Regions from separate parts of the Streptomyces sp. NPDC005566 genome, predicted to be linked through region 3. Evidence: riboswitches for the same ligand, from Rfam matches in the RefSeq annotation. Region 3 holds a riboswitch; each other region holds the start of a gene.
What was found. Region 3 has a riboswitch for cyclic di-AMP ahead of ABZS61_RS27975 (NlpC/P60 family protein). Riboswitches for the same ligand answer to the same signal wherever they lie in the genome.
Positions count from the first base shown of each region.

Region 1 (7,549 bases), on a different contig from region 3:
AGGGACTCGCGAAGTACGCCATCGAGGAGGCGTACGAACTGGTCGAGGCCATCGAGTACGGTGACCGCGAGGAGCTGCGCGAGGAGCTCGGGGACGTTCTGCTCCAGGTCGTCTTCCACGCCCGGATCGCGCAGGAGGACCCGGACGAGCCCTTCGCCATCGACGATGTCGCGGCGACGATCGTCGAGAAGCTGATCCACCGTCATCCGCATGTCTTCGGCGACGCGACCGCGGAGACCCCGGAGGACGTCCACGCGCACTGGCTGCGGACCAAGGCGATCGAGAAGCAGCGCGATTCGGTCACCGACGGGGTGCCGCTGGGCCAGCCCGGTCTGGCCCTGGCCGCCAAGCTGGGCAGCCGGGCCCGTGCCGCCGGGCTCGATGTCGCGCTTCCGGAGGGAGACTCGGTCGGCTACCGGCTTCTCGCCCTCGCCGTACGCGCCGAACAGGACGGCACGGACCCGGAGGCAGCCCTGCGGGCCGCCGCCCGTACCTACCGGGACGCGATCCGGGCGGTGGAGGGGCACGGGGGCGCTCCGGATAACGTCGAGGAGTGAACGACAGCCCCGCCGACACCCCCGCGCCCGACGCGACGCAGAACGCAGCGCCCGACGCGACGCAGGACGCAGCGTCCGAAGCAACGCAGGACGCAGCGTCCGAAGCACCCGAACTCTTCACGTGGGAGTTCGCCACCGACCCGTACCCCGCCTACGCCTGGCTCCGCGAGCACAGCCCCGTGCACCGCACCGCGCTGCCCAGCGGAGTCGAGGCCTGGCTGGTGACCCGGTACGCGGATGCCAAGCAGGCCCTCGCCGACACCCGGCTCTCCAAGAACCCGGCGCACCACGCCGGGCCGGCGAACGCCAAGGGGAAGACGGGCATCCCGGGGGAGCGCCAGGCGGACCTGATGACGCACCTCCTGAACATCGACCCGCCGGACCACACCCGCCTGCGCCGGCTCGTCACCAAGGCGTTCACCCCGCGCCGCGTCGCGGAGTTCGCGCCCCGCGTGCAGGAGCTGACGGACCGCCTCATCGACACGTTCATCGAGGAGGGGAAGGCGGACCTCATCCACGACTTCGCCTTCCCGCTCCCCATCTACGCGATCTGTGACCTGCTGGGGGTGCCCCCGGAGGACCAGGACGACTTCCGGGACTGGGCGGGCATGATGATCAGGCACGGCGGCGGTCCGCGCGGCGGAGTGGCCAGGTCGGTCAAGAAGATGCGCGGCTACCTTGCCGAACTCATCCACCGCAAACGGGAGAATCCCGGCGACGACCTGATCTCGGGACTGATCCGGGCAAGTGACCACGGCGAGCACCTGACCGAGAACGAAGCCGCGGCGATGGCCTTCATCCTGCTGTTCGCCGGCTTCGAGACCACGGTCAACCTCATCGGCAACGGCACCTACGCGCTGCTCCGCAACCCGGAACAGCGCGAGCTGCTCCAGCGCTCGATCGAGGCGGGGGAGACGGAGCTGCTGGCCACGGGGATCGAGGAGTTGCTGCGGTACGACGGTCCGGTGGAGCTCGCCACCTGGAGGTACGCCACGGAACCCGTGACGCTGGGCGGACAGCGCATCGGGGCCGGGGACCCCGTTCTCGTGGTGCTCGCCGCCGCCGACCGGGACCCGGAGCGCTTCCGCGATGCGGACACGCTGGATCTCGCACGGAGTGACAATCAGCACCTCGGGTACGGGCACGGCATCCACTACTGCCTGGGTGCACCGCTGGCCAGGCTGGAGGGCCGGGCGGCATTGGCGACGCTGCTGCGACGCCTCCCCGACCTGCGGCTCGCTGCAGAACCTACCGATTTGCGCTGGCGGGGCGGGCTCATCATGCGTGGACTGCGCACTCTTCCTGTGGAGTTCGGTCCCGGGACGCCGCTCGGAAAAAGTGACACTCTGTCAACTCTGTGACTTTCACGTGATCTCCGCTGCATCGACTTGTGACACACGTTCGAGTGCGGCTAGGTTCACCGTTCGACTCACCAGTCACACGTCAGTCACACGGAAGGCAATCCCATGGGCTCCGCGAACGGCAGACACCGTCGCCCTCGGCAGGCACCCGCCATCGTCGTCGCCGCAGGCGTCACAGGGTCGGCCATCGCCATCCCGCTGCTCGGCGCAACGGGTGCGCACGCAGCCGACGCCTCGACCTGGGACCGGGTCGCCGAGTGCGAGAGCGGTGGCATGTGGAGCGCCGACCTCGGCAACGGCTACTACGGCGGCCTGCAGCTCTCGCAGGACACCTGGTCGGCCTACGGCGGCACGGCGTTCGCGCCCCGCGCCGACCTGGCCAGCCGCTCGCAGCAGATATCCGTGGCGGAGAAGGTGCTCGACGACCAGGGGGTGACGGCGTGGGCCAGCTGCGCGGTGATCTCCGGACTCGCACTCGACAACACGCTCCCGGGTGTCGACCCGGGCAGTGAGCCGACCACCGAGCCGTCGGACGACGCGACCCCGTCCGGCGACGCGTCGGACACCCCCTCGTCCGATGCGTCGGACAACGCGAGCGGGAACAGGAACACGGACAGCAGGGGTGGCGATACCGGCAAGGTCGACAAGTCGACCGGATCCGACACGTCCGACTCCTCTCCCTCGCCCGAGACGTCCGAGGCCTCCGACGGATCGACGGAAGCGCCGGGCGGTAAGCACCGCGGCACTCCGGCCCCGGAGGCGAGCGCCGGTGCGGGCTCGACGGACGGGCGCGAGTCCGGTCGGCACGCGTCGCGCGGTGACGCCGAAGCGCGCAAGGGCGGCGACGGCACCTACACCGTCCGCACCGGAGACAACCTCTGGGCGATCGCGGACGCGCAGGAGCTGCCCGGCGGCTGGACGGCGCTCTACGAGGCGAACAAGGACGAGCTGGGCTCCGACCCGGACCTGATCCTTCCCGGGCAGAACCTCGACCTGGGTCTCGACCTGGGCGCCCAGGCGGACGAGAAGAGCGCCGAGGCCGGTGCGGAAGCCGCTGTCGGCAACTGATCCAATTCGGGAAAACACCCCAAAAGCGGGGGCAGTTCAGAGGCCTATGTCCACTTATGTCTAAGTGAGACATGGGTCTCTTTGCGTCAACTCACGCGTCTCGCCCGCCGGGTTCGCCGACGACGCCTCCGACCTGCGGAAATGATCCCTCGCCCGGTGCGAGTACGGGCTGATTGTCCGTGATGTCCATCTTTGAATGTGGGGGTTGCCTATGTTTACGGTCGGAACCGCTCGCACCGCGGGCACCTTCGACCGTCACGCCGAATCCTGCCGTCGGCCGAAGGGATTCGACGCGTAAAGCGCCGTAGGCAGGAGCGGGGGACCCAGGTAAGTGCCGGACCCGGCCGTCGGAAGACGGGTGAGGGTCGGCTCGGGGTGAAGTCGCTCGCCAGTGCGAGCGACCGGGCAACTCACAGGCCCGAACCCGACAGCTCACCTCGTAGGCGTCGGTGAGGAGAACCATGCTGCTTTCGAGCAAGGGCAAGCACCGTCGCCCGTCCAAGGCCGTCCGTATCGCCACCCTGGCCGGCGTCGCCGGTGCCGCGGTCGCCGTCCCGCTGATGGGTGCGACCGGCGCCTCCGCCGCTTCCGTCGCCACGTGGGACGCCGTCGCGCAGTGCGAGTCCGGTGGCAACTGGTCCATCAACACCGGCAACGGCTACTACGGCGGTCTGCAGTTCTCGCAGTCCAGCTGGGCAGCCGCCGGCGGTACGCAGTTCGCCGCCCGCGCCGACCTGGCCACCAAGGCTCAGCAGATCACCGCAGCCGAGAAGCTTCTCGACCTGCAGGGCCCGGGCGCCTGGGCCTGCGCCGGTGCCGGCGGCCTGACCAACGACGGTGTGGACCCGGGTGTCGACACCGCCGCGCCGAGCGCCGACAAGGCCGCCCAGCCGGAGCGCAAGGCCGAGCAGCCCACCACGCGCAGCGAGAAGCGCACCGCCCCCGAGGCCTCGAAGACCGTCACGACCCCGACCGGCGACAAGGTCAAGAAGGGTGACGGCGAGTACAAGGTGAAGGCCGGCGACACCCTGAGCACGATCGCCGACGCGAAGAAGGTCAAGGGCGGCTGGCAGAAGCTGTTCAAGCTCAACGACGACATCGTCGAGGACGCCGACCTGATCTTCCCGGGTCAGCAGCTCCACCTGAAGTAGTCCCGGGTCTCTCCTCCCCGAAGGCTTCAGGGCCGCGGAAGGGTGTCCGGCGGCACCCGACGTGTTCCCTCCCGGCCCGGCGCACTCACCCCCGTGTGCGCCGGGCCGGGGTCGTGTCCGCGGTGTGCCGCACGGGCCCACCGCGGACGGGATCGTTCAACTCTTGCGGTTACCGGTCAGTAGATTTCTGGACCTTTGCCCGGAATGCAAGCCCTTGGGTCCTTTTTCGTCCCAGGGGACGGGCGGTCGGCCGACGCAGGGGGCAGAGCCGGTTAGGCTCGGGGCGCAAGGCCACAGTGACCCTGCACAACCAGCGTCATATCCCAGAAGGAGATGCCTCGTGCCGTCCATCGACGTCGTCGTAGCCAGGGAAATCCTCGACTCCCGGGGAAACCCCACGGTCGAGGTCGAGGTTGGCCTCGACGACGGCAGCACGGGACGTGCTGCTGTTCCGTCCGGCGCCTCCACCGGTGCGTTCGAGGCCATCGAGCTTCGCGACGGTGACCCCAACCGCTACCACGGCAAGGGTGTCGAGAAGGCCGTCCTCGCCGTCATCGAGCAGATCGGCCCGGAGCTCGTCGGGTACGACGCCACCGAGCAGCGCCTCATCGACCAGGCGATGTTCGACCTCGACGCCACCGAGAACAAGGGCTCCCTCGGCGCCAACGCCATCCTCGGCGTCTCGCTGGCCGTGGCCCACGCCGCGTCCGAGGCGTCCGACCTGCCGCTGTTCCGCTACCTCGGCGGCCCGAACGCGCACCTGCTGCCCGTTCCGATGATGAACATCCTGAACGGCGGCTCGCACGCCGACTCCAACGTGGACATCCAGGAGTTCATGATCGCGCCGATCGGCGCCGAGTCGTTCTCCGAGGCCCTTCGCTGGGGCGCGGAGATCTACCACACGCTGAAGAAGGTCCTGAAGACCAAGGGCCTGTCCACCGGTCTCGGTGACGAGGGCGGCTTCGCCCCGAACCTCGAGTCCAACCGCGCCGCCCTGGACCTGATCCTCGAAGCCGTCAAGGAAGCCGGTTACGTCCCGGGCCGCGACATCGCGCTCGCCCTCGACGTCGCCGCGTCCGAGTTCTACAAGGACGGCACGTACGAGTTCGAGGGCAAGTCCCGCTCGGCCGCCGAGATGACCGAGTACTACGAGGAGCTCGTCTCCGCGTACCCGCTGGTCTCCATCGAGGACCCGCTGTACGAGGACGACTGGGCCGGCTGGAAGGTCATCACCGACAAGCTCGGCGGCAAGGTGCAGATCGTCGGTGACGACCTGTTCGTCACCAACCCCGAGCGCCTGGCCCGTGGCATCGAGGAGGGCTCGGCCAACGCCCTGCTCGTCAAGGTCAACCAGATCGGTTCGCTGACCGAGACCTTGGACGCCGTCGAGCTGGCCCAGCGCAACGGCTTCAAGTGCATGATGTCCCACCGCTCCGGTGAGACCGAGGACGTCACCATCGCCGACCTCGCCGTCGCCGTGAACTGCGGCCAGATCAAGACCGGCGCCCCGGCCCGCTCGGACCGTGTCGCCAAGTACAACCAGCTGCTGCGCATCGAGGAGATCCTCGACGACGCCGCGGTGTACGCGGGCCGTTCGGCCTTCCCGCGGTTCCGCTTCGAGGGCTGAGAGCCCGGCAGCAGGAGCTGAGCCGCCCTTCGGGGCACCAGCCTCCGTCCGTCCCCGCACTCGGTCCCGTACCGTGTGCGGGGACGGACGTGCGTAATGGGGAGGCGAGATGGCCGGGAAGGACCGCGACCGGTTCTCCACCGCGACCAGGCTGCGGCTGCTCGGGGAGCAGACCGCGGCGCGCGTGTACCGGTCCCAGAACCGCCGCCAGGCCCGCCGCTCCCGGCTCACCGGCAGGGCCGCGTTCCTGGCCCTGATCGTCTGCTCCCTGGTCGTCGCCCTCGCCTACCCGATGAGGCAGTACATCTCCCAGCGCGACGAGATCGCCGATCAGGAGAGGCTCACGCAGGAGGCGCACCGGCGGACCGAGGAGCTGCGCGACGAGAAGGCGCGGCTCAAGGACGACGCGTACATCCGGCGACTCGCGCGCCAGCACCTCCACTACGTCATGCCCGGGGAGACCGGTTTCACGGTGATCGACCCGGACGCAGCCGAGGTGCGCCGCGGTGAAGCGGGTGCGCCGGGCAGGCCCTGGCACTCGAACCTCTGGGACGGCGTCGACAGCGCAGACCGCGGCTGACCCCGCTCCCGTACATACAGACCGACCGATGACATTCAAGGCAGGCATGGACACGCCCCCTCCGCAGACCGAATCCACCGCGCCCACCGAGGCGGACATCGCCGCGTTCGAGCAGCAGCTCGGCCGGCCGCCGCGCGGGCTGCGCGCCATCGCGCACCGCTGCCCGTGCGGCAACCCGGACGTGGTGGAGACGCAGCCCCGTCTGGAGGACGGCACGCCGTTCCCGACGACGTTCTACCTGACCTGTCCGCGTGCCGCGTCCGCGATCGGCACGCTGGAGGCCAACGGGGTCATGAAGGAGATGACCGAGCGCCTCACCACGGACCCGGAGCTGGCCGCCGCGTACCGTGCCGCGCACGAGGACTACATCGCGCGCCGTGACGCCATCGAGGTCCTGGAGGGCTTCCCCAGCGCCGGCGGCATGCCGGACCGGGTGAAGTGCCTGCACGTGCTGGTCGGCCACTCGCTGGCGGCGGGCCCCGGGGTCAACCCGCTGGGCGACGAGGCCATCGCGATGCTGCCGCAGTGGTGGGCCAAGGGCCCGTGCGTGTCGCCGTGCGACGCCGAAGGGGCCTGACCTCCCGCACCCCGGGGCCCGGCCCCGCACCCCGGTTCCCGAGAGTCAGGAGGGGCTCGGTCGTGCGGGCTCGGCCCGCACGACCGAGCCCCTCCTGCGATCGAGGAGCGGGTCCGGGGCGGAGCCCCCGTAACCACGACCACAGGAGCTCGCATGACCCGTGTTGCCGCCATCGACTGCGGTACCAACTCCATCCGCCTGCTCATCGCCGACGCGGACCCCGTCTCCGGCAGTTTCACCGAGCTCGACCGCCGGATGCTGATCGTGCGGCTCGGCCAGGGCGTCGACCGCACCGGGCGGCTGGCTCCGGAAGCCCTGGAGCGCACCTTCGCCGCCTGCCGTGAGTACGCCGCGGCGATCAAGGAGCTCGGCGCCGAGAGGATTCGCTTCGTCGCCACCTCCGCGTCCCGCGACGCGGAGAACAGTGCCGTGTTCGTCCAGGGTGTCCTGGACATCCTGGGTGTCGAGCCCGAGGTCATCAGTGGTGACCAGGAGGCGCAGCTCTCCTTCGACGGCGCCACCAAGGAGCTGGCGGGCAGCGACCATCTGGAGAAGCCCTATCTCGTCGTGGACATCGGCGGCGGCTCCACCGAGTTCGTCGTCGGCGACGACGCCGTCCGCGCGGCCC
Region 1 covers NZ_JBEXDB010000005.1:103,676-111,224, reverse strand. The annotation lists gene ABZS61_RS09660 (nucleoside triphosphate pyrophosphohydrolase) at 1-557, shown strand, start outside; gene ABZS61_RS09655 (cytochrome P450) at 554-1,918, shown strand; gene ABZS61_RS09650 (transglycosylase family protein) at 2,024-2,986, shown strand; cyclic di-AMP (ydaO/yuaA leader) riboswitch at 3,277-3,447, shown strand; gene ABZS61_RS09645 (transglycosylase family protein) at 3,448-4,137, shown strand; gene eno (phosphopyruvate hydratase) at 4,478-5,764, shown strand; gene ABZS61_RS09635 (septum formation initiator family protein) at 5,874-6,344, shown strand; gene ABZS61_RS09630 (DUF501 domain-containing protein) at 6,391-6,921, shown strand; gene ABZS61_RS09625 (Ppx/GppA phosphatase family protein) at 7,075-7,549, shown strand, end outside.
Region 1: another riboswitch for cyclic di-AMP. It lies ahead of ABZS61_RS09645 (transglycosylase family protein); the one in region 3 lies ahead of ABZS61_RS27975 (NlpC/P60 family protein).

Region 2 (7,549 bases), on a different contig from region 3:
CGTCGGCCCCGTCGACGGACACGACACCGCGGCGGTCGAGTCCGCCCTCAACCGGGCGAAGCGCTTCCACGGTCCGGTGCTGGTGCACTGCATCACGGAGAAGGGCCGCGGCTACCCGCCCGCGCTGGCCGACGACGCCGACCGCTTCCACACGGTCGGTGCGATGGACCCGCTGACCTGCGAGCCCCTCATGGTGCCCGCGGCGCCTTCCTGGACCTCGGTGTTCGGTGAGGAGATCGTGCGGATCGCGGCCGAACGCCCGGATGTCGTCGCGATCACCGCGGCGATGCTGCACCCCGTCGGGCTGACCCGCTTCGCCGAGAAGTTCCCCGACCGGGTCTGGGACGTGGGGATCGCCGAGCAGCACGCGGCCGTTTCCGCCGCGGGACTGGCCACCGGCGGCCTGCACCCGGTCGTCGCCGTCTACGCCACCTTCCTCAACAGGGCCTTCGACCAGGTGCTGATGGATGTCGCCCTGCACAGGTGCGGGGTGACCTTCGTGCTCGACCGGGCGGGTGTGACCGGCGTCGACGGGCCCTCGCACAACGGCATGTGGGACATGTCCCTGCTGCAGGTGGTTCCCGGCCTGCGGATCGCGGCACCACGCGACGCCGACCGGCTGCGCGAGGAACTGCGCGAGGCCCTCGACGTGGATGACGCGCCGACCGTGATCCGCTTCCCGAAGGAGTCGGTGGGCGAGCCAGTCGTGGCCATCGACCGGATCGGCGGCATGGACGTCCTGCACCGGGCCGGGAATCCCGACGTACTGCTCGTGGCGGTCGGTGTGCTCGCCCCGGTCTGCCTGCAGGCCGCCGATCTGCTCGCGGAAGCCGGAATCCGCTGCACCGTGGTCGACCCGCGCTGGGTCAAACCGGTCGACGAACAGCTTCCCGCGCTGGCCGGGCAGCACCGGCTGGTGGCCGTGGTCGAGGACAACAGCAGGGCGGGCGGCGTCGGTTCGGCCGTCGGGCAGGCACTGCGGGATGCGGGGATCGACGTGCCGCTGCGGACGTTCGGCATCCCCGACCAGTTCCTGGCACACGCCAAGCGCGGCGAGGTGCTGGCCGAGATCGGGCTCACTCCCGAGGAGATCGCCGGACGGATCGGTGCGGCACTCGCCGGCCGGAAGCCAGGGGCCGAGCACGCGGTGCCGAAGGAGAACAGGCCATGAAGGACGAAAGGCCCAAGGGCTTCGATCTGACGCAGCTCCTCGCGGAACGCGGCGCCGAGCGCTACGAGCTGCATGCCAGGCATCTGAACCATCAGCTGCCGCGCATGCTCCGCACCATCGGCTTCGACAAGGTCTACGAGCGGGCCGAGGGCGCGTACTTCTGGGACGCGGAAGGCAACGACTACCTCGACATGCTCGCCGGCTTCGGGGTCATGGGGCTCGGCCGGCACCATCCCGTCGTACGCAAGGCCCTGCACGACGTCCTCGACGCCTCGCTCGCCGACCTCACCCGCTTCGACTGCCAGCCGCTGCCCGGGCTGCTGGCCGAGAAACTGCTGGCGCACAGTCCCCATCTGGACCGGGTGTTCTTCGGCAACAGCGGCACCGAGGCGGTCGAGACGGCGCTGAAATTCGCCCGGTACGCCACCGGCAAGCCACGGATCCTCTACTGCACCCATGCCTTCCACGGCCTGACGACCGGCTCGCTCTCGGTCAACGGCGAAGCGGGGTTCCGGGACGGCTTCGCACCCCTGCTCCCCGACACGGCGATCGCCCTCGGCGACCTGGACGCCCTGCGCCGCGAACTCAAGCGCGGAGACGTGGCCGCCCTGGTGGTCGAGCCGATCCAGGGCAAGGGGGTGCACGCCTCGCCGCCGGGGTTCCTGCGGTCCGCGCAGGAACTGCTGCACCGGCACAAGGCGGTGCTCATCGTCGACGAGGTGCAGACAGGTCTGGGCAGGACCGGCGACTTCTACGCCTACCAGCACGAGGAGGGTGTCGAACCCGATCTCGTCTGTGTGGCGAAGGCGCTCTCCGGCGGCTATGTGCCGGTCGGCGCGACGCTCGGCAAGGACTGGATCTTCAAACGCGTCTACTCCTCCATGGACCGGGTGCTCGTGCACTCGGCGAGCTTCGGTTCCAACGCCCAGGCCATGGCGGCCGGGCTCGCGGTCCTCGCGGTGATGGAGGACGAGGAGACGGTCGCGAACGCCCGTCGCACGGGTGACCTGCTGCGCGAGCGGCTCACCGCGCTCGTCGGCCGCTACGAGCTGCTGCACGAGGTGCGCGGGCGCGGGCTGATGATCGGGATCGAGTTCGGCCGGCCCTCCTCGCTGAAACTCCGCAGCCGGTGGACCATGCTGCAGGCGGCCAGGAAGGGTCTCTTCGCCCAGATGGTGGTCGTGCCCCTGCTGCAGAAGCACCGGATCCTCACCCAGGTCTCCGGCGACCACCTGGAAGTGATCAAGCTGATCCCCCCGCTGGTCATCGGTGAGCCCGAGGTGGACCGCTTCGTGGCCGCCTTCACGGCCGTCATGGACGACGCGCACAGCGGGGGCGGGCTGATGTGGGACTTCGGCAGGACCCTGGTCAAGCAGGCCGTCGCCAACCGTTGAGTCTTTGCCTCGGAGGCAAGAAATTTGCCTCTGAGGAAAGGTCCTGGCCCAATGGAGTCATGAATCCTCCTGACGGAGGGGCAGCCGACGAGCTGCCCGGAATCGCCCCGCGCCTGCGCGACCTGCGCCGCAACCGGGGGCTCACCCTTGAGACCGCCGCCCGGCGGGCCGATCTCTCCCCGGCCCACCTCTCCCGGCTCGAGACGGGCCGCAGGCAGCCCTCACTGCCGATGCTGCTCGGACTCGCCCGCATCTACGGTACGACGGTCTCCGAGCTCCTCGGCGAGATACCGCCCGAGCGTGACGCGATCGTCCGCGGCGGCCCGTTCGCAGGCGCTTTCGATGGCTCCTCGGGCGCTGCCCCGGGGGGTGCCGAGGCCGACGGCTGGCTCTACCACCAGGCCGGCGGCCCAGGCCGGGCGATGCAGGCGCTGCGCGTCCGGATTCCCTACGGCGCCCAGAGCGACCTCGTGCGTGTTCACCCGGGCGAGGAATGGCTGTACGTCCTCGACGGGCGGCTGCGCGTGAGTCTGGGGGAGACCGTGCACGACCTAGACCCGGGGGACAGCGCGCACTTCGACTCGCTCACCCCGCACCGGATCGCCGCACTCGACCGTGCCGGCGTCGAGCTGCTCTTCGTCCACACCCTGCTGCAGAGCCCCACGGCGGAGCTGTGCCTGGGCGGTGGGACGCGCCTTCGCTGACCTCGCACGCCCCACCCCACCTGCCGCACACCGGTCACCCGGCCCGAGAGCCGGAAGAGAGGACTGCCATGTCTGATTCGGAGCACTACGACCCGCTCACCCCGCGCTCGCCGGTGAACACGGACACGCACGAGCGGAAGATGCCCCGCGGTGTGGTCATCCGGCTCGTCGCCTACCTGGTGGCCGGCCACGTGGTCGCGGCCTTCCTCTTTCTCCTGTTCACCGTGGCGGGCAAGGGCTGACCGCTTGCTCTACGCCTCCTCGACGAGGCGATCGCGCAGCCTCGCGCGAGTCTCGGGCGCGAGCTTCAGCCCCTCGCTGAGGTAGCGGTCCGTACCGCCCCAGGTCTCCTCGATCGCGGCGAAGGCGGCGGCGAGGTACTCGGAATGCGCACCGAAAAGCGGGTTGAGGAGCTCCATCACCTCGTCCGACATCCCCGCCGACGACGTGTCGCTGCGCCGCACCTTGTAGCGGCGGTGCGCGTCGTTGGACTTGAGGTAGTCGGCCTCGACGGCCTCCTTCTCGACGCCGACGGCCAGGAGCGAGACCGCGATCGACAGGCCGGCCCTGTCCTTGCCCGCCGCGCAGTGCATCAGCGCCGGCACGCTGTCCTCGGCCAGCGCGTGCAGCACCCTGCTGTGCTCCGCGGTGCGGTCCGTGATGATCGACCGGTAGGACGCGATCATGCGGTCCGACCCCCTGCCGTCGGCGAGGATCGAGCGCAGCTGCTGGATGTTGCCGTCGCGCACCAGACGCCAGAACTCGGCGCCGTCGGCCGGGTCGGAGAGCGGAATGCTGATATTCCGGACACCGGGCAGTTCCACGTCGAGGCCGTCGAGCTTGTGGTCGGCGGCGTTGCGGAAGTCGAAGACCGTGTGCAGGCCGAGTCCGGCCAGGAAGGCCGTGTCCGTCTCGGTGGCGTGCGCCAGATGGCCGCTGCGGTAGAGGCGCCCGTAGCGCACCCTGCCGCCGTCCGTGGTCGGCAGGCCGCCCACGTCGCGGAAGTTGCGGACACCGGTCAGCTCGGCGTCTGTCGACGGAACCTCTGGCAGCTGCTGCGTCACAAGGACTCCTGGAGTGTCTGGCGTCGGCGCCGCTCGCCGACGGGGGCACGCCCGCGACGATACGACATGGATTCATCGGGCAATCGTTTCGCCCTTCGATGGCCCCGGCCGGGGCGGCCGACGGTCCGCGGCCATGACATGTCCGTATTGGTGTATTTAGCAGAACATGCCCCGCTTACGCGGGAGATGGGATGCGGCAGGTGAGCGGGATCATATCCGTGACGGTGTGTGGCGAAACTGCCCAGAGGTATTCCTTACGCTGCGCGGAAAGCCAAGATCGGTAATCCACGGAGTGTGACCGGAATTCGGAATCGCAATTGAACCGGTCATTCCGGTACGCAACCGGTGGCTTGTTCCCGGCGTCCTGACTCGCTTACGGTCACCGTCAATCCGGACGGAACGCCTAATCCTGCCGCCGCCCGGAATCCGCACCGACTCACGTGTGGCAGGAGCGGGGGAACCAGGTAAGCCGCCGACCGGAGTGATCCGGAACGGCTTGGGGTCAAGACGCGCTCAGCGCGGCCGGGCATCTCCAGTCCGAACCCGACAGCTCACCTCGCAGGCGCCGGAGAGGAATTCCCATGCCCGCAAAGGGTAAGCACCGTCGTACGAAGGCCAGCCCGATCTCCCGTGGCGTCCTCGCCGCAGGGACCGGCGGCGCCGTCCTCGCCCTCCCGCTGATCGGCGCCACCGGCGCGTTCGCCGCGGAGCAGTCCGCACCCGCCGCCAAGCCCGCGGCCGCCAGCGCGGCGCACCACGCGCCGGCCGCCTCCGTGGCGAAGAAGCAGAGCGCCCCCAGGACCTACTCCGTGGTCGCCGGCGACTATCTGGCGAAGATCGCGGCGGACAAGAAGGTCAAGGGCGGCTGGCAGAAGCTGTACAAGGACAACCGCGAGGTCGTCGGCGGCAACCCCAGCCTGATCTTCCCGGGCATGAAGCTGACCCTCGGCGTCAAGGCATCGGGCTCCACCACGGAGTCCGCGCCCTCCAAGGCGGCCCCGTCCAAGGCCGCCCCCTCGAAGGCGAAGCCGGCCCCGAAGGCTGCCGCACCGGCCGAGAAGGCGTCGACGGTCACCAACACCGCCGACTCCACCGGCGCTTCGGAGAGCAGCAGCTCCGGCTACACCACCCCGGTGGCCAACGGCGGCGTCTCCACCCAGTACCGCGTCGCCGGTGCCAGCTGGTCCAGCGGCTACCACACCGGCTCCGACTTCCAGGCCGCCTCCGGCACCAGCGTCCGGTCCATCGGCCCGGGCACCGTGGTCTCCGCGGGCTGGAGCGGTGCGTACGGCAACGAGGTCGTCATCAAGCACGACGACGGCATGTACTCCCAGTACGCCCACCTGTCGTCGCTCGGCGTCTCGGCCGGCCAGACCGTCACCGGCGGCCAGCAGATCGGCCTCTCCGGGTCCACCGGCAACTCCACCGGCCCGCACCTCCACTTCGAGGTCCGCACCGGCCCGAGCTACGGCTCGGACGTCGACCCGATTGCCTACCTGCGCTCGCACGGCGTCTCCATCTGACGCAATCAGGCGGCTCGGTAGTGAGCTCGAGAGGGGCGGTGCGCGGCGGCGCACCGCCCCTCTGCTTATTCCGGCTTTACCAAAACCTGACCGGGTGGTCTTTCTCACCACCCGTCAACCCCATATTACGGTCGCGTAGGTCACATTCGAAGGTGCAGGATATGCGCTTGTGGCAGACGATTCGAGAAACAAACAGCGAGGCACCATCGGGTCGTACGCAGCGATTGGCGACAGCTTCACCGAGGGCGTCGGAGACCCCGGCCCCGACGGGACGCTCGTCGGCTGGGCGGACCGGTTCGCGGTCATTCTGGCGGACCAGCTCCCTCTCCCCGATGCAGCGGCGGGCCCCGCGGCCGGCCCGCACGGGAACTTCCGGTACGCCAATCTCGCCGTACGCGGACGCCTCCTCGACCAGATAGTCGAGGAGCAGGTCCCCCGCGCCAAGCAGCTCGCACCGGATCTGGTGAGCTTCTGCGCGGGCGGCAACGACATCATTCGGCCCGGCACCGACCTGGACGACGTGGCCGAACGCTTCGAGCGCGCGGTAGCCGACCTCACCCGCTCGGTCGGCACCGTCATGATCACCACCGGCTTCGACACCCGCGACGTTCCGGTGCTCCGGCACCTGCGGGGCAAGATCGCCACGTACACCGCCCATGTCCGGTCCATCGCCGACCGCTACGACTGCCCGGTCCTGGACCTGTGGTCGCTCCGGTCCGTGCAGGACAGGCGGGCCTGGGACAACGACCGGCTGCACCTCTCGGCGGAGGGGCACACCCGGGTCGCGCTGCGCGCCGCTCAGGTCCTCGGCCTCGACGTGCCGGCCGACCCCGACCAGGTGTGGCCTCCGCAGATACAGCGCGGGGCGTTCGAGGTGCGCCGCGACGACATCCAGTGGGCCCGCGAGTACCTCGTCCCGTGGATCGGCCGGCGCCTGCGCGGTGAGTCCTCCGGTGACCACGTCGAGGCCAAACGCCCCGACCTGCTCCCCCTCTGAGCACCACTGAGCGCACTGATCACACGCGTTCTCGGCGCGTGCGCTCAGTGCGCTCAGTGCGCTCAGTGGTGCTCAGTGCGCTCAGTGAGGTCGGCGAGTGATGACGGGGAGGGAGCGCCGCGGGACCGCCCCACGCAGCGCATCCGCCGTCGGTACCCGTACCGGGTCGGCGGGTGTCCGCTCCAGCACGCCGCCCGCGAAGACGTCGTGCGACGGCAGCGTCTCCAGATGTACCGCCAACGTCAGGCAACCCTGTCAGGCCGTCAGGACCTCGTGATCGATGCCGAGTTCGCGGGCGAGCGCCTCCTCGGTCCACCGCAGCATGGTGGTCCGGGAGAGCGGACCCGCGTACGACGTCATCTGGACGGCCAGCCCGTCCAGGAGCGCGGTCAGCCGCCAGGCCACCGACATCGGATCGTCGCAGTCGAACTCACCGGCTGCGGCGCCCTCCTCGATGACCTCGGCCAGCTCCGCCTTCCACTGCTGGTCGAGATCGCCGGCCACCTCGCGCAGCACCGGGTCGCGCAGGGAGGCGGCCCAGCCCTCGATCCACAGGCGCCATCCCTTGGCCTGACCGGTCGGCGCGTACCAGCGAACCGCGGCCCTCAGACGCCGGACCGCGGTCGTGCGGCGTGACAGCAGCTTGCGCAGATGGGCGAGATCGGCTTCCGCCGCGTACGCGAACGCGGCCGCCAC
Region 2 covers NZ_JBEXDB010000010.1:1,328-8,876, forward strand. The annotation lists gene dxs (1-deoxy-D-xylulose-5-phosphate synthase) at 1-1,171, shown strand, start outside; gene ABZS61_RS17445 (aspartate aminotransferase family protein) at 1,168-2,565, shown strand; gene ABZS61_RS17450 (XRE family transcriptional regulator) at 2,625-3,269, shown strand; gene ABZS61_RS17455 (DUF6126 family protein) at 3,338-3,511, shown strand; gene ABZS61_RS17460 (tyrosine-protein phosphatase) at 3,521-4,333, opposite strand; cyclic di-AMP (ydaO/yuaA leader) riboswitch at 4,753-4,911, shown strand; gene ABZS61_RS17465 (LysM peptidoglycan-binding domain-containing M23 family metallopeptidase) at 4,915-5,856, shown strand; gene ABZS61_RS17470 (SGNH/GDSL hydrolase family protein) at 6,026-6,853, shown strand; partial or broken gene ABZS61_RS17475 (radical SAM protein) at 6,935-7,087, opposite strand; gene ABZS61_RS17480 (TetR/AcrR family transcriptional regulator) at 7,109-7,549, opposite strand, start outside.
Region 2: another riboswitch for cyclic di-AMP. It lies ahead of ABZS61_RS17465 (LysM peptidoglycan-binding domain-containing M23 family metallopeptidase); the one in region 3 lies ahead of ABZS61_RS27975 (NlpC/P60 family protein).

Region 3 (7,549 bases):
GGTCGGGGGAGCGGAGGGTGAGCGTTCGCGCGTAGTTCTGGACATCGGTGTCCATCGGCACGGGGAGCCTTCTCTCTCTCGCTGGGCCGGTCGGCGCGGAGCCTATGCCACCCGGGTCGCTCCCGCGAAAGGCATTTCGGTGATCGGCGCGATGCGCACCGGCGCGCCGGGGCGGGGGGCGTGGATCATCTGTCCGCCGCCGATGTACAGCCCGACGTGTGTGACGCCCGAGTAGAAGAAGACCAGGTCGCCCGGGGCCAGTTCGGAGCGGGAGACACGGCTGCCCGCGTTGATCTGCGTGTAGGTGGTGCGGGGCAGCGAGACGCCCGCGGCGTTCCAGGCGGCCTGGGTGAGGCCGGAGCAGTCGAACGAGGACGGGCCGGTGGCACCCCAGACGTACGGCTTGCCCAGTGCCCCGTAAGCGAAGTCGACGGCCTGCGCGGCACGGGCGTTGGGGGCGCTGACGGAGCCGCGCGGGGTGCTGCGGTCGGCCCGGACGGCGCTGCCGCCGTGCTGGGCGTCGGCGGAGCGCTCGTAGTCGGCGCGCTGGGCGGCCGTGAGGGTGGCCAGGAGCCTGCGGGCTTCGGCCAGCTTGGTGCGGACCGCGCTCCGGTGCTTCTTCAGCTCGGCCTGGCGGTCCGCCAGCGCGGCGAGCTCCTCGTCGGCCCGGGCACGGAGCTGGGCGACCTCGTTGAGCTGCCTGCGGACGCCGTTGACCGCGCCGGCCTGCCGGTCCCCGGCCCGATCCAGGTAGGAGGCGCGCTCCAGGTACTGGTCGGGGTCGGAGGAGAGCGCAAGCTGGACGGCGGGGTCGAGGCCGCCGCTGCGGTACTGCGCGGCGGCGAACGAGCCGAGGGCGTTGCGCGCGGCGTTGAGGCGCTCCGTCCGGCGGGCGGCCTCGTCGCGCAGGGCGTCCAGGGACTTGGTGGTCGCGGTCGCCTTCTCCTTCGCGCCGTTGTACTGCTCGGTGGCGACCTCGGCGTCGTGGTAGAGCCGGTCGACCTTGGACTTCACCTGGGCCGGGGTGAGCTGGGGCTCGGCCTGGGCGGCGCCCTCGAAGGCGGTCGCGGTAGCCGCTCCGGCCAGGGCCAGGGTGGCTGCGGTGCGGGCAGCAGGCCCGGTGAACGGACGCTGCTTGGGCTTGCGGTGAGCGGCTTTGCGTTGGGCGGCCACGGGGGCGCGGGTCCTTCCGTTCGACTGCCCGTCGGGGGGTACCGGCGGGCCCGCCGGTACCGGTGCCGGGCCACCACAGGGGGAGTGGCCCGCCACCGGAACCTGGCGGGGTGACCGGGGTGCCGCCCGGTACGGGAGCGGCGGTGAAGATTCGGTCACCTGGGAGGGACGCTAAACCCGAGGCACGGGGAAGAGTCGTAATGACAGCTATTGCCCCTATGTGACGTTTCGATCAACGCAAATGACCGGAAATACCAGCTGTAGTCGGGCAATTCGCACGGGTCGAGAGCGAACTCATAGGGAATTAGTACCTAGCTGAAGACTGGTGATATGGACGCGGCTACGCTGCGGCCATGGACGTACTCATCAATGTCTTCGTCGCCCTGCACATCATCGGAATCGCCTCCCTGCTGGGTGGGTTCCTCACTCAGATGAAGGCCATGGGGGAGGGTGCCGCGCGGTTCGGACCCGCCATGCTGCACGGTGCGCTGATGATGCTCGTCACGGGTTTTGCCCTGGTCGGGTTCAATCGGCTCGACGACCAGCCGGTGAACAACGTCAAGATCGGCATCAAGCTGCTGATCCTGGTCGTGATCCTGGCGCTCGTCTACGTGAAGCGGGACGAGGAGAAGGTCGACAAGGGCGCCTTCATGGCCGTCGGCGGGCTGACGGCCGCCAACATCTTCATCGCCACAGTCTGGACCTGACCGGGCAGCCCTACGGGCCCGGTGTCCGCCGGGCCCGTAGGCAGTTCCGTCAGTGCGCTCAGTGCGCTCAGTGCGCTCAGTGGGCTCCGCGTTGTTATGCCGGGCGCACGCTGCCGTAGATCGGCATGTAGTAGATCGACTCCTCGCGCACGTTCGCGCCCGGCTTCGGCGCGTGGATCATCATTCCGTCGCCCTTGTAGATGCCGACGTGGCTGATGTCGTCGTAGAAGAAGACCAGGTCCCCCGGCTTCAGATCCGCGGTGGCCACCCGGGTGCCCACCTCGACCTGGTCCCAGGTGGTGCGGGGCAGGTCGACGCCCGCCGCCTTCCACGCGGCCTGCGTCAGCCCGGAGCAGTCGTACGAGGACGGGCCCGTCGCCCCCCAGACGTACGGCTTGCCGATCTGGTCCCGTGCGAAGGCCAGGACCTTGTCCGCCTTCGACGCGTAGCTGCTGTCGGAGCCCGTGCCGGTGCCGGTGTCCGCCTCCCCCTTCGAGGCCTCCTCCGCGGCTGCCTTGTCCGCCTCCGCCTTCGCGGCGGCGGCCTGCCGGCGCGCGAGGTCCTCCGCCTTGCGCTTGGCCTCCGCCTCCTTCTTGCGCTCCAGCTCCGCGAGCCGCGCCTTCTCCTCGGCGGTCAGCTCCGACAGCAGCGTGCGCGCCTCGGCCAGCTTGTTCTGCACCTGCTGCTTGCTGGTGCGCAGCGTGGTCTGCGACTCGGTGAGCGTCTGCAGGCTCTTCGTCGCCTCGACCCGCTTGGTCGCCGCCTCGCTCTGCTGCGTACGGAAATCGGCGACCGCCTTCTGCTGCTGGCTGGTCATCCGGGCCATCAGCTGGTCCTGGTCGAAGTACGACTGCGGGTCGTCCGCGAGGAAGAACGTGGCCGTGGGGGCTATCGCTCCGCTGCGGTACTGCGCGGCCGCGTAGTTGCCCAGTTCCCGGCGCGTCTCGTTCAGCTTGTCGGCGCGCTTGGCCGCGGCCTCGAGGAGTGCGTCGACCTTGGAGCGCTGCTGGGTGGAGGCCGCCTTCGCCTTGTTGTACTGCTGGGTCGCCGTTCCCGCCTGGCGGTAGAGGTCGTCCACCTTCTTCTGTACTTCCTCGATGCTGGGCTTGGGCTCCGCCGGGGCGGCCGTCGCGCTCTGCGTGGAGAGCAGGGTGACGGACGCGAGCGCCGCCGTCGTGAGACCGACGGCGGGGGAGCTGGTGCGCACACGGGTGCGCGGTTTGCGATGCGACGCCAAGGCCGGCATCTCCTTCCGTGGACCGCCTACCGGGTTAGCTGTCGGGTTCGGGCGGAACGGAAGGCTGCCCTACGGTCCAGCGGGACGGACCGATTCACCCCGGTGCTGCGTGTGGGTCCCCGGTTCCGGACTCCCCTGCGGGAGTGACGGATTCAGCGAGGGTGCCCGCGTGGCGTGGTTCGCCTCAAGGGGGTAACGGTCACCCGTCGGAGCACGCTAGCCAACCCGTGGCGTCCCTGTGAAGGTTGATGGCCGATATGCCCGATACATTTCCGTGACCTTTCTGGATTGAGCTGTCCCGCAGCGGGAACAGTCGCCGAATCCCTACGCACTGTGGGCAATCCGTCTCGGTGCGCGCACAGATCTGGCCCTCGTGCGGAATGCGGCCCCAGGGTGTCGGTGCGGCCGCCTAGACTCGTCAGGCGATGAGCAGCCTCTTTGACGACAGTTTCCTGACCGGCCTCCAGCAAGCGGACGAGGGCCCCCCGCCACCCCCCGAGGACCACGCACCCGAAGCGGTGCCGGAGGACCTCTTCGGGGGTGTCTTCGACGGGCCCCCGCCCCCGCGCGAGGCCTATTACCGCGACGGCGCCCCGCGCCCCGTCGTCGACTCCGCCGCGCTGCTCGACGGGCTGAACACCGAGCAGCGCGCCGCCGTCGTGCACGCGGGATCCCCGCTGCTCATCGTCGCCGGGGCAGGCTCGGGCAAGACCCGGGTGCTGACGCACCGGATCGCCCACCTGCTGGCCGAGCGCGGGGTGCACCCGGGCCAGATCCTCGCGATCACCTTCACCAACAAGGCCGCGGGCGAGATGAAGGAGCGCGTCGAGCAGCTCGTCGGACCACGCGCCAACGCCATGTGGGTCATGACCTTCCACAGTGCGTGCGTGCGGATCCTGCGCCGCGAGTCGAAGCGCCTCGGCTTCACCTCGTCGTTCTCGATCTACGACGCCGCCGACTCCAAGCGGCTGATGGCACTGGTCTGCCGCGATCTCGACCTCGACCCGAAGCGCTATCCGCCGAAGTCGTTCACGGCGAAGGTCTCGAACCTCAAGAACGAACTGATCGACGAGGAGACCTTCGCGGGGCAGGCCGCGGACGGCTTCGAGAAGACACTGGCCCAGGCATACGCGCTCTACCAGGCGCGGCTGCGCGAGGCCAACGCCCTGGACTTCGACGACATCATCATGACGACGGTGCACCTGCTCCAGGCGTTCCCCGATGTCGCCGAGCACTACCGCCGCCGCTTCCGGCACGTGATGGTCGACGAGTACCAGGACACCAACCACGCGCAGTACACCCTCGTGCGCGAGCTGGTGGGCCCGGCGGGCGAGGCCGACGCCCCGGGTGAGCTGTGCGTCGTCGGTGACGCGGACCAGTCGATCTACGCCTTCCGCGGCGCGACCATCCGCAACATCCTCCAGTTCGAGGAGGACTACCCGGACGCGAAGACGATCATGCTGGAGCAGAACTACCGCTCCACGCAGACGATCCTGTCCGCGGCCAACGCCGTCATCGAGCGCAACGAGAGCCGCCGCCCCAAGAACCTCTGGACGAACGCGGGCGCCGGTACCCGGATCACCGGTTACGTCGCCGACACCGAGCACGACGAGGCCCAGTTCGTCGCCGACGAGATCGACCGGCTGACGGACGCCGGGGACGCGAAGGCCGGAGACGTCGCCGTCTTCTACCGCACCAACGCCCAGTCCCGTGTCTTCGAAGAGATCTTCATCCGCGTCGGGCTGCCCTACAAGGTCGTCGGCGGAGTGCGCTTCTACGAGCGCAAGGAGGTCAGGGACGTCCTGGCCTACCTGCGGGTCCTCTCCAACCCCGAGGACACCGTCCCCCTGCGCCGCATCCTCAACGTGCCGAAGCGGGGCATCGGCGACCGGGCCGAGGCGATGATCGACGCCCTGTCGATGCGCGAGAAGATCTCCTTCCCGCAGGCGCTGCGCCGCGTCGACGAGGCGTACGGCATGGCGGCCCGCTCGTCCAACGCGGTGAAGCGGTTCAACACGCTGATGGAGGAGCTCCGCACGATCGTGGAGTCCGGCGCAGGACCGGCGGTCGTGCTGGAGGCCGTCATGGAGCGGACCGGCTATCTCGCCGAACTCCAGGCGTCCACCGACCCGCAGGACGAGACCCGTATCGAGAACCTCCAGGAGCTCGCCGCCGTCGCCCTCGAGTTCGAGCAGGAGCGGGCGCAGGACGAGGGCGCGGGCACGCTCGCCGAGTTCCTGGAGAAGGTCGCGCTCGTTGCCGACGCCGACCAGATCCCCGACGAGGACGAGGACGGCTCCGGTGTCGTCACCCTGATGACGCTGCACACCGCCAAGGGCCTCGAATTCCCGGTGGTGTTCCTGACCGGCATGGAGGACGGCGTCTTCCCGCACATGCGCGCGCTGGGACAGGCGAAGGAGCTCGAGGAGGAGCGCCGGCTCGCCTATGTGGGCATCACACGTGCCCGTGAGCGGCTGTACCTGACCAGGGCCTCGATGCGCAGTGCGTGGGGGCAGCCTTCGTACAACCCGCCGTCGCGGTTCCTGGAGGAGATCCCGGACCAGCACCTGGACTGGAAGCGCAAGGGGCCGATGGCGGCTCCGGCAGGACCCACGTCGGGGATCACGTCGTCGCTGTCCTCGTCGCGATCCAAGTCGGGGCCCTCGGGCTTCGCGACCCGGCGCACCTCGGACAAGCCCGTGGTCACCCTGGTGGTCGGGGACCGCGTCACGCACGACCAGTTCGGGCTGGGTACGGTGACGGCGGTCGAGGGGTTCGGCGACCAGGCGAAGGCGACGGTCGACTTCGGGGACGAGCGGCCGAAGAAGCTCCTCCTGCGGTACGCGCCGGTCGAGAAGCTCTGATCAGTTGGGGTTGACGCCGTGGCTGCGCAGCCACGGCGTCGGGTCGATCGCCGCGCCGCCGCCGGGCCGCACCTCGAAGTGCAGGTGCGCACCGGTTGAGTTGCCGGAGTCCCCGGCGTACCCGATCACGTCGCCGGCCTTGACCGAGCCGGAACGGATCCTGGTGCTGCTGAGGTGGCAGTACCAGGTCTCGGTACCGTCGGCCGCGGTGACGATGGCCATGTTCCCGTAGGCGTTGTTCCACTGCGTGCGTACGGTGCCGTCGGTCGCCGCCATCACGGAAGTGCCGTACGAGACCGGGAAGTCGATGCCGGTGTGGACGGACATCCAGTTCACGCCGGCCTGACCGTAGTACGCGCTGAGGCCGTGCTGCTTGACCGGCAGGACGAACTTGGGGCGCGCGGCCTCGCGGCGGGCGGCCTCCTCCGCGCGCTTCTTCTTCTCGGCGGCCTGCCGCTCCTTCAGGTCGATGCGCTCCTGGGTGCGGCTGGCGCGGTCCGCGAAGTTCTCCGCGTCGGCGCTGAGGTTGGCGAGCTGGGTGTCCAGCTTGTTGTTGGCCACGACGGGCTCCACGGTGCCCGGGTCGGCGGCAGCCACGGTCGTGGTGTCGTCCTTCTGCTCATCGCCACCGACACCGCTCACGGAGGCGGCGGCGATGCCGGCGACGCTCATGACGCAGGCGGAGGGGACAGCGACGGTGAGGAGGGCGGAACGCTTGGCAGGGGTGCGGCGCCGGCCTCGGCTGCCGCCACCGCGCGGGGCGGAACGGCCCACGGGACGCTGGGCGGTGGAGGTGCGGGCCGCGGGGATGTCGGTGTCGCCGTCGCCGTGGGACGGGTGTGCGGTGCCGGTGGCTTCGGCGGCCGGGTCTGGCTCGTCGGCTTCCGGGGCTCCGTCGGTGTCGGTGCCCGCGAACTCGGCGGACTCCGTGTAGTCCGCGGTTTCGGTGTACCCGTCGGTGTCCGAGTGGTCCGTGGTCCCGGTGTACCCGTCGGTGTCCGAGTAGTCCGTGGTCCCGGCGTACCCCGAGGTCCCGGTCCCGGCGTCGTGGGCGCTGAACTCGGCGGTCCCGTATGCCTCGTAGGGCGCCGACCCGTGTTCGTACGAGGGGTACGACGTGTGTTCGGGTGCGTACGCCGTGTCCTCGGGCGTGGCGCCGGTGTTCCAGGCGGTGGCGTCGTACGTGCCGGTGTCGACGGTTTCGTAGGCGCCGGCTCCGTAGCCGGGAGTCTCGAAGACCGGGGCCGCGTAGGTGCCCGTGGCGTAGGACGTGTCGCTGAACGTCGTGGTGGGGAAGGCGCCGGTGTCGCTCGTTGCCCACTGGTCGGCCTGGCCCGTGTGGTCCCAGCCGGTGGTGTCCCACTGGCCCGTCGCCTCCGGGGCGCCGGCCTGCGGGGTGGCCCCGCCGTCGGGCAGCCAGGTGGCGGTGGTGTCGTACGTCTGCTGGGCCGGATGGGCCTGGGTGCCGTACGCGTCGTACGGGGCCTGCTGAGCCTGCTGGTGTCCGCCGGTGTCCCACTGGGCGGGGTCGTACGGGACGCTCTGGCTCTGCGGCTCTGCCGGATACG
Region 3 covers NZ_JBEXDB010000019.1:149,407-156,955, forward strand. The annotation lists gene ABZS61_RS27960 (GNAT family N-acetyltransferase) at 1-55, opposite strand, end outside; gene ABZS61_RS27965 (NlpC/P60 family protein) at 103-1,173, opposite strand; gene ABZS61_RS27970 (hypothetical protein) at 1,527-1,880, shown strand; gene ABZS61_RS27975 (NlpC/P60 family protein) at 1,975-3,126, opposite strand; cyclic di-AMP (ydaO/yuaA leader) riboswitch at 3,125-3,285, opposite strand; gene pcrA (DNA helicase PcrA) at 3,543-5,981, shown strand; gene ABZS61_RS27985 (M23 family metallopeptidase) at 5,982-7,549, opposite strand, start outside.